DNA from 4 places in the Streptomyces sp. NPDC005263 genome. Region 1 is predicted to be linked to each of the others. Evidence: riboswitches for the same ligand, from Rfam matches in the RefSeq annotation. Region 1 holds a riboswitch; each other region holds the start of a gene.
The links. A riboswitch is a leader RNA that binds a small molecule or an ion and turns the genes downstream of it on or off. The one in region 1 is predicted to bind cyclic di-AMP.
Positions count from the first base shown of each region.

Region 2: it holds a riboswitch for cyclic di-AMP, as region 1 does, so the genes downstream of both, ACFYRY_RS37900 (transglycosylase family protein) here and ACFYRY_RS34075 (C40 family peptidase) in region 1, are expected to answer to the same signal.
Region 3: it holds a riboswitch for cyclic di-AMP, as region 1 does, so the genes downstream of both, ACFYRY_RS14165 (transglycosylase SLT domain-containing protein) here and ACFYRY_RS34075 (C40 family peptidase) in region 1, are expected to answer to the same signal.
Region 4: it holds a riboswitch for cyclic di-AMP, as region 1 does, so the genes downstream of both, ACFYRY_RS15125 (NlpC/P60 family protein) here and ACFYRY_RS34075 (C40 family peptidase) in region 1, are expected to answer to the same signal.

Region 1 is NZ_JBIAKJ010000009.1:272,744-275,568, reverse strand. It holds gene ACFYRY_RS34085 (helix-turn-helix domain-containing protein) at 1-371, opposite strand, end outside; gene ACFYRY_RS34080 (ATP-binding protein) at 585-1,043, shown strand; gene ACFYRY_RS34075 (C40 family peptidase) at 1,113-1,586, opposite strand; cyclic di-AMP (ydaO/yuaA leader) riboswitch at 1,590-1,781, opposite strand; gene ACFYRY_RS34070 (hypothetical protein) at 2,147-2,452, opposite strand; gene ACFYRY_RS34065 (ATP-dependent Clp protease proteolytic subunit) at 2,459-2,825, opposite strand, start outside.
Region 2 is NZ_JBIAKJ010000012.1:76,372-79,196, forward strand. It holds gene ACFYRY_RS37890 (cytochrome P450) at 1-258, shown strand, start outside; gene ACFYRY_RS37895 (transglycosylase family protein) at 382-1,410, shown strand; cyclic di-AMP (ydaO/yuaA leader) riboswitch at 1,603-1,765, shown strand; gene ACFYRY_RS37900 (transglycosylase family protein) at 1,769-2,488, shown strand.
Region 3 is NZ_JBIAKJ010000003.1:132,961-135,785, forward strand. It holds gene ACFYRY_RS14160 (HAD family hydrolase) at 1-704, shown strand, start outside; gene ACFYRY_RS14165 (transglycosylase SLT domain-containing protein) at 774-1,253, opposite strand; cyclic di-AMP (ydaO/yuaA leader) riboswitch at 1,258-1,437, opposite strand; partial or broken gene ACFYRY_RS14170 (RNA-guided endonuclease TnpB family protein) at 1,998-2,151, shown strand; gene ACFYRY_RS14175 (polyprenyl synthetase family protein) at 2,388-2,825, shown strand, end outside.
Region 4 is NZ_JBIAKJ010000003.1:324,915-327,739, reverse strand. It holds gene pcrA (DNA helicase PcrA) at 1-650, opposite strand, end outside; cyclic di-AMP (ydaO/yuaA leader) riboswitch at 1,088-1,256, shown strand; gene ACFYRY_RS15125 (NlpC/P60 family protein) at 1,264-2,445, shown strand; gene ACFYRY_RS15120 (tellurite resistance/C4-dicarboxylate transporter family protein) at 2,584-2,825, shown strand, end outside.

The sequences.
Region 1 (2,825 bases):
CCCGGCACCACCGAGGTCTCCAGCGTGCGCATCGCGCTCGCCTGCGACTCCAGGCTGATGAAGTCCCGGTAGGTGGGCGGCAGCACCCCGCGGTACGCGTGCCACCAGTGATGCCGCCCCGCGCTGTCGTCGGACCCCGCCAACACCAGCAGCAACTCCCGTAGTTGGGCGTCCCGCACCCCGTAGGCGTCCAGCAGTAATCGCACGTCGGCCGGTTTCACCCCACTGGCGCCGGTCTCGATCCGGCTCACCTTCGACTGGTGCCAGCCCACCAACCGGGCCGCCTCACCACTCGTGAGCCCGGTACCGCCGCGCAGGGAACGCAGTTCCGCCCCCAGTTTCCGGCGGCGCACCGCAGGACCGTGCTGCATGGGTTACTCCTTACTCCGACCGAGGCACCCAAATATGCTCTGTCGTCATAGAGTTCACCGCTTCGAGCGACAGATATATGCATTACTTGGCCGATCGCCTCCCGTGACCGCCGCGGTAATGGCAGTCTGGCGACGAAGCACCAGTCCGGGACCGTACTCGAACCATCCGCTCCGTGTCGGACTGCGGGCCCCTGGGAAAGGGACGACGTCGCCATGGCAGACCATCTGGAAGCATCCATCACTCTGCCGAGCGTTCCCGCCTCGGTCTCCGCGGCCCGCACCTATGTGCTCAGCACCCTGGCGGAGTGGGGACTCGCGGCGGACACCGACATCGCCGACAGCATCCGGCTGATCGTCTCCGAACTCACCACCAACGCCGTACAGCACACCTTCGGACAGTCACCCACCTTCACGGTGGACCTCGAGCTCGACCGAGACGAACACCTGCGCATCGGTGTCACCGACAGCCACCCGCGATTCCCCAAACGACTGCCGGCCGCCGTCCAGCAGGACAACGGCCGGGGCATGGTGATCATCCGTTGGCTGGCCGCCGAGTGCGGCGGCAAACTGAGAGTCAGACCCACCCGAGAGGGCGGCAAGACGGTCTCCATCGAACTGCCGTGGTCCGTTCCGGCCGCGCCGGTATCGGCGGCGGGACAACAGGAGCCGTAGCGGACCCCTGTCGCGGGACGGACGCGCGGGGCGACGGCGGGTCAGCTCGCCGTCGCCCCGCGCGGAAGGTCACTTGACCCGGCCGTACCAGACGCTCTTCGTCCAGATCTTCTGCAGCTTGACGACGTCCCCGGTCTTCGGGGAGTGCCAGAGCTTGCCCTTCCCGGCGTAGATGCCGACGTGGTACACGTTCGAGCCCGAGTGGAAGAAGACCAGGTCTCCCGCCTTGCGGCTCTTGGAGGAGATGTGGCGCGTCTTGTTGTACTGCTGGGCGGCCGTGCGGGGCAGTTTCTTGCCGGCCTTCTTGAACGAGTACATCGTCAGCCCGGAGCAGTCGAACCTCTTCGGCCCGGTCGCCCCGTACTTGTACGGGGAGCCCTTCTTGGAGGCCGCGACCTGAAGTGCCTTCGTCGCCGGTGTGGCGGCCGCGGCGTCGGAGGCGACCCCCGGGACCACGATCGAACCGCCGACGGCGGCGATGGCGAAGGCCGAGGCCGTACCGGCCCGGACCATGAGCGACGGGACACGATTGAGCGCAGTCATGCGCAACCCTTCGTCAGCCGCCTGTGAAGGATGACCTGTCGGATTCGGGCTGACAAAGTTGCCCGGCCGCTGACGCGGCTTCACCCCAAGGGCTGCTCGACCCGGCGCCTCCTGTACGGAGACGGCCGTTCCGGCGACCCGTCGTGCTTGGGTCCTCCACTCCTGCCGATCCACTCCTGTCGACCGGTCATCCGAGCGGCGGCAGGACTCGGCGCCCGCCCGGATCGCCCCGCCGCTGTGGCGGGGTCTTGTCGTCAGTCAGGGATCTTGGCTCACGGATGTCCGAAAAACCCAATGGAACCGGGGGTTTGTGTTGTTACTCACCACTCACCCGTTCGGGTGGACACCCTCCTGTTCGATGAACTGTCGAGGGGCCCAAGGGGGCCCGGACCAGCATCGGAACGTCCTATTTCGTTCCCCGGCTACGCGCGTTGCGCAACCGGAACGGGACGATAAAAGCAGCTGTGTCTAGTCCGAACAGCGGTACCCCGTTTGGTCCGTTTCGGCTCCGGCCCGGACGCTCGGCGGTTCGCGCCGCGTCCGGACCGGCTGGGAGAGCGTCAACTGTCGGAGCGCGGCGGCACGGTGACGCGGGCCGTGCGACGCTCCCCGTCCAGCACGCGCAACGCACGCGCCAGCGTGTCGGCGTGCAGTTCGGTCTCGCCCCGACGGTGCATCAGCTCCAGCGCGTCCCGCAGGGCGGCCGCCTTGCCGACCAGTGCCTGCGCGGCACGCAGTCCTTGGTACGTGTCCCCGTGCTGTGCCGGATTGATCCGGCCGAGCAGGTCGACCACGTCGAGGTAACGGTCGATCACCTCACCCTCGGCGCGGGTGAGGGCGGGCAGCGGAGGCAGATCGGGCAGCATCGCGGCTCACCTCGCGCCGGGTGCCGGACGCGAGGCCTTGCGGCTCGGGACGAGCCGGTCCACCAGCCCGTACTCCACGGCTTCCTGGGCGGTGAGGATCTTGTCCCGCTCGATGTCCGCGTGCACCTGCTCCGCGGTCCGCCCGGTGTGCCGGACGAGCAGCTCCTCCATGCGGCTGCGTACCCGCGTCAACTCGTCCGCCTGGATGGCCAGATCGCTGGCCTGCCCCTGGACCGGCTCGATGATCGCGGGCTGGTGGATCACCATCCGCGCGCCCGGCAGCGCGGAGCGCTTGCCCGGCGTGCCCGCGGCGAGCAGCACCGCGGCCGACGAGCCGGCCTGGCCCAGGCAGAACGTCTCCACGTCGCACGTG
Region 2 (2,825 bases), on a different contig from region 1:
CGGAGTGACAACCAACACCTCGGATACGGCCACGGCATCCACTACTGCCTCGGCGCGCCCCTCGCCCGGCTGGAGGGCCAGAGCGCCCTCGGCACACTCCTCACCCGTCTCCCGGACCTGCGACTCGCCGTGGATTCGGCCGAATTGCGCTGGCGTGGCGGGCTCATCATGCGAGGACTGCGTACCTTGCCCGTGGAGTTCACGCCACGTGGTCGGGCCCCTCACCTGCGTAAAGGTGACACACCTTCAAACCTGTGATCTTCACGTGATCTACGCGGCATTAACTTGTGACAAGTGATCGTCTGCCTATACGTTCACGGATCAACGCGGCGGCGAGTGTCACTCGCCGTCGGTCACTGTTGTCTCGCGAAAGGTTTCCGCATGCTCTCCGGGAACGGCCGGCATCGTCGCCCCCGTCAAGCTCCGGCTCTCCTCGTCGCGGCCGGAGTGACCGGCTCCGCCATCGCGATCCCGCTGCTCGGCGCGACCGGCGCCAGTGCGGCCACCGGGACCACGTGGGACCAGGTCGCCAACTGCGAGACCGAGGGCTCCTGGAGCGCGAACGAAGGCGACGGACACTACGGCGGCCTCAACATCGCGCAGAAGGACTGGGAGCAGTACGGCGGACTCGACTACGCCACGCGCGCCGACCAGGCCAGCCGCAACCAGCAGATCGCCGTCGCCGAGAAGATCCTGGCCGACCAGGGTGTCGGCTACTGGTCCACCTGCGGGCTGCTCAACGGGCTCACCAAGAGCTCCGAGGCGGCCGACGTGGACACGGGTGTGGGGGTCGACACGGGCTCGGGCACGTCGAACGACTCGGGTTCGTCCGGCTTGTCCGACTCTGAAGGTTCATCGGCTGATTCGTCCGGGAGTGGATCCTCGGACGGCGCGTCGGGCACGCCTTCGGCGTCCGCGTCGGACACTCCCTCCAGCTCGTCGTCCGACTCCTCCTCCGGCTCGTCGGACGGTGCGAGCCGTGCGGGCAATTCGGCTAAGTCCGGCACATCCGCTGATTCCGGATCCGGGTCCAGTGGCTCGCAGGACTCCGGGGACACCTCCGCCGGTACGGCGAAACAGGACGACTCGGGCGACTCGGACAACTCCTGGCGGGTGGGCGGCTCTTCGAGTCTGGTCGACACCGGGGCTCTCGGTGGTGGCAAGCACCGCGGCGGCAGCGCGGACGAGGACGCGGCCGTCGACACCGCCGACGCCGGCACCTCCAGTGGCCGTCACGCCGCCGGCGGTGAGACGTACACCGTCCGCGTCGGGGACACCCTCGAGTCCATCGCCGACTCCCTCGACCTCCAGGGAGGGTGGCGCGCCCTCTACGAGGAGAACAAGCAGGCGATCGGCTCCGACCCAAGTCATATCTCCCCCGGTCAGACCCTTGGACTTGGTGCCGAATAGGGCTAAAGCGGCGGGAGTTCACGTTACGCTTCGCGCCGAATGTCCCGTTTGGTGAAAGTGTGGGATGAGTCTCAGAAGCCTTGATCGTCTTTGAAATTCCGCGGATCGCGTGTCTAACGTCGGACCGCTCGCCAACACGAGCCCCGGCTGCCGCAACGCCGAATCCTGCCAGCGGCCGTCCGGGAACAGTCGTCGCGTCAAGCGCCGTAGGCAGGAGCGGGGGACCCAAGGTAGGCGCCGGGCTCAGCAGTTGAGCCCGGCTTGGGGTGAAGCCGCGTCCCGAGAGGGATGCGGCCGGGCAACTCAACCGGCCCGAACCCGACAGCTCACCTCGCAGGCGTCGGTGAGGGGATCAACCATGCTGTTTTCCGGCAAGGGCAAGCACCGTCGTCCGTCCAAGACCACTCGCGCCGCCGCGATCGCCGGAGTCACCGGCGTCGCCATCGCCGCTCCGCTGATGGCGGCCGGCAACGCCTCCGCCGCCACCTCCTCCGAGTGGGACACCGTCGCCCAGTGCGAGTCCGGCGGCAACTGGTCCATCAACACCGGCAACGGCTACTACGGCGGCCTGCAGTTCTCCGCCTCGACCTGGGCCGCGTACGGCGGCACGCAGTACGCCTCGCAGGCCAACCAGGCCTCCAAGGCGCAGCAGATCGCCGTCGCCGAGAAGGTCCTCGCCTCCCAGGGCAAGGGCGCCTGGCCGGTCTGCGGCAAGGGCCTGTCGAGCGGTGGCTACGACGGCGGCTCCGACACCTCGTCGAACAGCTCCAGCGGCTCGAACGCCTCCAGCGGCTCGAGCAGCTCCAGCGGCTCCTCGGAGACCAGCACCCGTACCGACGAGCAGCCCGCCTCGCGTTCCCAGGAGCGCCCGGAGGCCAAGAAGACCGTCACCACCCCGACCGGCAAGAAGGTCAAGAAGGGCGACGGCGAGTACAAGGTCGTCAAGGGCGACACCCTCAGCTCGATCGCCGAGAAGCACAAGGTCAAGGGCGGCTGGGCGAAGCTGTTCGAGCTGAACAAGGACATCGTCCAGGACGCCAACCTGATCTACCCGGGTCAGCAGCTGCACCTGAAGTAGTACGCGGCGCTCGTCCGAACCACAGCGCCCTCACCTCCGTGGTCCTCGTGCCGAGGGCCTCGTGAGGGCCCCCGTCCCCACGGGCTCCCCGCTCCGGTGCGTGTTCCCCCGTACGCACCGGAGCGGGGTCTTTTTGTGTGGTCTTCCGCGCGACTGTGTGCGGTCTTCCGCGCGTGTCTTTGTTCCGTTCGGAAACAATTACCTCTCGGTTCTGCCCAAGGGGTGGGCGACAGGGGGGTCGATCGCCCCGAGGCGGTTAGGCTCATCTCGCGGAGCCGACCGCGACTCCGTGCACTACGGGGCCCCTCGGCCCCGCGTACCCCGCGTCACATCCCAG
Region 3 (2,825 bases), on a different contig from region 1:
CGGCGGCCGGCGCCCGGCACCTCGTCGTCACCGGCCGGCCGGCGCCCAGGGTGCGGCCCCTCCTCGACGTCCTCGGCAGCGAGGGGCTCGCGGTGTGCGGGCAGGGCGCGCAGGTGTACGACGCCGGCGCGCACCGTCTGCTGTGGTCGGTCACCCTGGACCGGGAATTGGCCGAGACCGCGCTCGGCAAGATCGAGGCCGAGGTGGGCGAGGTGTACGCGGCCGTCGACCAGGACGGCGTCGACGGACTTACCCTCATCGAACCGGGCTACCTCATGCCCCACCCGACGCTGCCCGCGGTGCGCGTGGGACGGCGCGACGACCTGTGGTGCGAGCCCATCAGCAAGGTGCTGCTGCGTCACCCCGACCTGTCGGACGACGAGTTGGCGGCGACCGCCCGCTCGGTGGTCGGCTCCCTCGCCACGGTCACCATGTCCGGGCCCGGCACCGTCGAACTCCAGCCCTGCGGCATCACCAAGGCGACCGGCCTCGCACTGGCCGCCGACCGTCTGGGCCTCGGCGCGGACCGGACCGTCGCCTTCGGTGACATGCCCAACGACATCCCCATGTTCGACTGGGCCGCGCACGGCATCGCCATGGCGAACGCCCACCCCGAACTCAAGGCCGTGGCCGACGAGGTCACCCAGTCGAACGAGGACGACGGCGTCGCCGTCGTCCTCGAAGGACTCTTCCCGGAGGCCTGACAAAGGGCTACCGGTGACGGGGCTACCGGCGAAAGGGCGACCGGTGACAGGGCTACCGGCGAAAGAGGCTCAGTACGCGCCCCACACGTTGTCGATCGAGCCGTACCGCGCGGCCGCGTAGTTGCAGGCGGCCGTGATGTTCGCGACCGGGTCGTACGGGTCCCACGAGGTACCGGCCACGTGGTACGCCTGGAAGGTCGGGTCGATGGTCTGGAGCAGGCCCTTGGACGGGGTGCCCGCGGCCGCGTTGGAGTCCCAGAGGTTGATGGCGTACGGGTTGCCCGAGGACTCCCGGATGACATTGCGGTAGATGCCGTTGTACGAACCCGGAATGTCGTGTTCCGCCATGACCTGGAGCGACGCCCGGATCCAGCCGTCGAGGTTGTTGGCGTAACCCAGTGAGGAGGCGGTGACCACGGTCGGGGTCGCCGCCGACGCGGTGGTCGCGCCGATGAGCGGGAGCGCCAGGACGGCGACTCCGGTGCCCGCGACGGCGATCCTGCGGGCGAGACGAGCTCTCTTGGAAAGACGGTTGTGACCTGCGGACATGGGGACGTTCCTTCTCCGGCGCCTGCGAGGTGAGCTGTCGGGTTCGGGCGGGAGTTGCCCGGCCGTGCCCCCATGAGGCGGCACGACTTCACCCCGAGCCGTACCGGAATGTCCTGGAACATCCCGAACGGCGGCTTACCTGGGTCCCCCGCTCCTGCCGTGCGGTGTTCGTCGGTGGATGTCTCTATGGGCGGCGGCAGGATTCGGCGTCCGCCCGACAGGCCGGGAACGTATGCGAGAGCACATGTCCGAAACAAGGGCGGATTCATACCTCGCACCTATTGACCTTGGTCTGAGGCATTTGAGGCACTTGATCCTTTGCTGTTGCCAAGGTTCAACTGGCGTGCAAGGCAAGGCGAAGGGAGGTGACGTGGGAGCCGGGTGTACTCGACCGCGAGTGACCCAACTCACGGGCGAGCGCAAGACCGGCAAATCGGGCAATGAGCCCAACTCGGAGCGCCCGTACCGCTCGTTATCGCCGGCGATGAGAACGCGTGTGCCTGTGATCACTGGTCGGGGTGGCGGCTGCGAGGTTCGGGAATGTGTGTGCGACGTCCGTACGTGTGGTCCTTCGGAGGGGTGGGGACGGCGCAGTGCCCTGGTTGGGGCTGTGAGGGGGCGAGGCAGGCGTGGGGTGGCCGTGGGCGGCGGGCGTAACCCGCTACGCCGACCGGCTCTGCGTGTCGTCGACTGCGCGCACCACTCTGACGGCGGAGCGGGGCGTGGGGACCCCAGTCGCCGGGTGAGCGCACCTACACCCGCGCCGCGTGTGGAACCGTGTCCCCGCGGGACAAGAACTCCGCACGGGTGATGCTTGTCCGGGCTGGTCTCAACCCGGCTGGTGCCGAGGGCGGAGGGCGGAGGACCACCTGGAGTACTGCTCCAGGGGGCTGCCTGAGTCAGGAATCCCCTCCCGCCAGGAGGGGAGGATTCAATACTTCCATGTAAGTCGATAGATATCCGTTCTTTTCAAGTGATCAAAAACATACCCGGCATGATCCAATACCGCCTGGCCTGGACCGGTGGGCGCTATCGGTGATCGAAAGATGACCGGATACGCTGACTTGAGTGATGTCAGCGACCTATCGACAAACCGTGTATCGCCAGTAGACACCAGCAGACAGGAGACCCCTCGTGACCGTCGTCGGGCCGTTCGGGCTGAGCGTGCGGGACCAGGCTCTGGAAGCCGATGTCCAGGCCGGATTGGCGGCTGTCGAGGAGGGACTGCTCGAAGCCACCAAGAGCGAGGTTCCCTTCATCACGGAGGCCGCCCAGCATCTGGTGCGGGCGGGCGGAAAGCGGTTCCGGCCGTTGCTCGTGATGCTCGCCGCCCAGTTCGGGGACCCCTATGCGCCGGGCATCGTGCCGTCCGCGGTGGTGGTGGAGCTGACCCACCTGGCGACGCTGTACCACGACGACGTGATGGACGAGGCCGAGGTGCGGCGCGGGGTGGACAGCGCGAACACCCGCTGGGGCAACTCGGTCGCCGTCCTCACCGGTGACTTCCTGTTCGCACGCGCCTCGCACATCCTGGCCGACCTCGGGCCCGAGGCGGTCCGGGTCCAGGCCGAG
Region 4 (2,825 bases), on a different contig from region 1:
ATCAGCTCGTTCTTCAGGTTCGAGATCTTGGCGCTGAAGGACTTCGGCGGGTAGCGCTTGGGGTCGAGGTCCAGGTCGCGGCAGACCAGGGCCATCAGACGCTTGGAGTCGGCGGCGTCGTAGATCGAGAACGAGGACGTGAAGCCCAGCTTCTTCGACTCCCGGCGCAGGATGCGGACGCACGCGCTGTGGAAGGTCATCACCCACATCGCGTTCGCGCGCGGGCCGACGAGCTGCTCGACGCGCTCCTTCATCTCGCCGGCGGCCTTGTTGGTGAAGGTGATCGCGAGGATCTGGCCCGGGTGCACGTTCCGCTGGCCGAGCAGGTAGGCGATGCGGTGCGTGAGCACACGGGTCTTGCCCGAGCCGGCGCCGGCCACGATGAGCAGCGGGGCGCCCGCGTGCACGACGGCCTCGCGCTGGTTCTCGTTCAGCCCCTCCAGGAGCGCGGCCGGGTCCACCGCCGGACGCGGGGCGCCGTCGCGGTAGTGGGTGTCCCGGTCCGGCGGCACGTCGAACTTCCCGCCGAACAGATCGTCCGGAACGGACTCCGCTACGTGGTCGTCCTCGGGCGGCGGCGGGGGGCCCTCCTCGTGCCCGCGAGGGGCCTGGAGGTGCGCCAGGAAGCTGTCATCAAAGAGGCTGCTCATCGCACTCCGAGTCTAGGACCCCCCACTGACAGCCCGCCGCCACCCCGAGAACATCGCGGGAATCCGGCGGCGGGCGCGGACGCCGAGGATCGTCCCGGGTCGGCCGCCCGGCGCCCTCCACCTGCGGGACCGTCCCGGCCACCCCGGGGGACCGCCCCGCCCCACCCTGTGGGACCGCGCCGTCACGGTCCGCGATCAATCAGGGAGAGAGGCGGGAAATACGCATAAGTCATCACACATCATTCAGATCATTCAGATCGCGCAGATCACTGCAGATCGATGCAGATCTCTCCGAATCCATCACAAACGGCGACGTCCTGACTGAAGGTCACGAAAATGTATCGGGCATATCGAACATCAACCTTCACAGCGGCCACACCAGTTGGCTACCGTGCCGGACAGGCCGTACGACCCCCACCGGCGAACCCCGCCGGGCCGCGCGGCCTCCGCCGAATCCGCAGCGCCGCCGCGCGACCGGAACCGGGGACCCACCGAACTTGGGGTGAATCGGCCCGACTCCCTCTGGGACAAGGCCGTAGGGCAACCCTTCCGCATCTCCCGCCCGAACCCGACAGCTAACTCGGTAGGCGGAACGTGGAAGGAGTCGCCTCCCTTGGCGTCGCACCGCAAGTCGCGTCCCCCGGGTACGCGCGTAGCAGGCATACGGACCCCCGCCCTCGCCACGGCGGCCCTCACCTCCGTCGCCCTGCTGTCCCAGTCGGCGCAGGCCGCGCCCGTCGACGACAAACCCAGCCTCGAAGAGGTCGAACAGAAGGTCGACGACCTGTACCGCCAGGCGGAGTCGGCGACCGACACCTACAACGCGGCCAAGGAGAAGACCGGCAAGCAGCGCAAACGCGTCGACACCCTCCTCGAAGACGTCGCCCAGCGCACGCAGAAGCTCAACGAGGCACGGGAGGAGCTGGGTTCCTTCGCCTCCGCCCAGTACCGCACCGGCGCCTCCGCACCCGACACCGCGACCTTCCTGCTCGCGGACTCCCCGCAGGACTACTTCGACCAGACCCAGCTGATGAGCCGGCTGACCACGCGCGAGAAGGGCGCGGTCGACGACTACGTCACCGAGCAGTCCGCGACGATGAAGAAGCGCCGGGAGGCCACGGAGAGCCTCCAGGAGCTCACCCAGTCGCAGGGCGACCTGAAGACGGCCAAGTCGACCGTCCAGAAGAAGCTCGCCGACGCGCGCACCCTGCTGTCGCGGCTGACCGCCGAGGAGAAGGCGCGGCTCGCCGCGATCGAGGAGAAGAAACAGCAGGAGGCGGAGCGCAAGGCCGCCGAGCTGGCGCAGCAGCAGGCCGCCGCGGAGCAGAAGGCCCGGGAGGCGGCGGCCCAGCAGCAGGACAGTGGCTCCTCGACGGGCTCCACGTCGTCGGGGTCCACCTCGACGGGCTCCACGTCCCTGTCCGACGCCACGTACGCCACCAAGGCCGAGAAGGCGCTCGCCTTCGCCCGCGCCCAGATCGGCAAGCCGTACGTCTGGGGCGCCACCGGCCCCGGCTCCTACGACTGCTCCGGCCTCACCCAGGCCGCCTGGAAGGCCGCCGGGGTCAGCCTCCCGCGCACCACCTACGACCAGGTCAACGCGGGCACCACAGTCTCCCTCTCCGCCGCCCAACCCGGTGACCTGGTGTTCTTCTACGACGACATCAGCCACGTCGGCATGTACATCGGCAACGGCATGATGATCCACGCCCCGAAGCCGGGCGCGTACGTCCGCGAGGAGTCGATCTACTACGACGGCGAGTCGGCGATCTACAGCGTGGTACGACCGGCCTGACCCCCCTCGCCAAGGGCCACCCCGCCGAGCCCCACCCGGCCGCGGGGTGGCCCTCCGTGTGCTGCGCCCGCGCGTTTTCCCCGCGCCCGCGTGCGCGCCCCGCTCGCGACGCGCGTCGCGCTTCCTAGCATCGCCCCCATGGCCGGCCCCTCCCCCAGCGCCTCCTCCAGCCCCTCACCCTCTTCCTCTCCTCGCTCCCCTCGCGCCCTCCTGCGCGCCTGGTGGACGCGGCGCTCCCCGGCGGCGGGAGCCGCTGTGATGGCGACCGGCGTCCTGTCGGTCGGACTGCACCTGGCGGAATACGAGGTGCTGTCCCAAGTCACCCTGGCGTCGGCCTGCGTCGGCTGGCTGGGACTGGCCGCGCACTTCGCCGTGGGGCT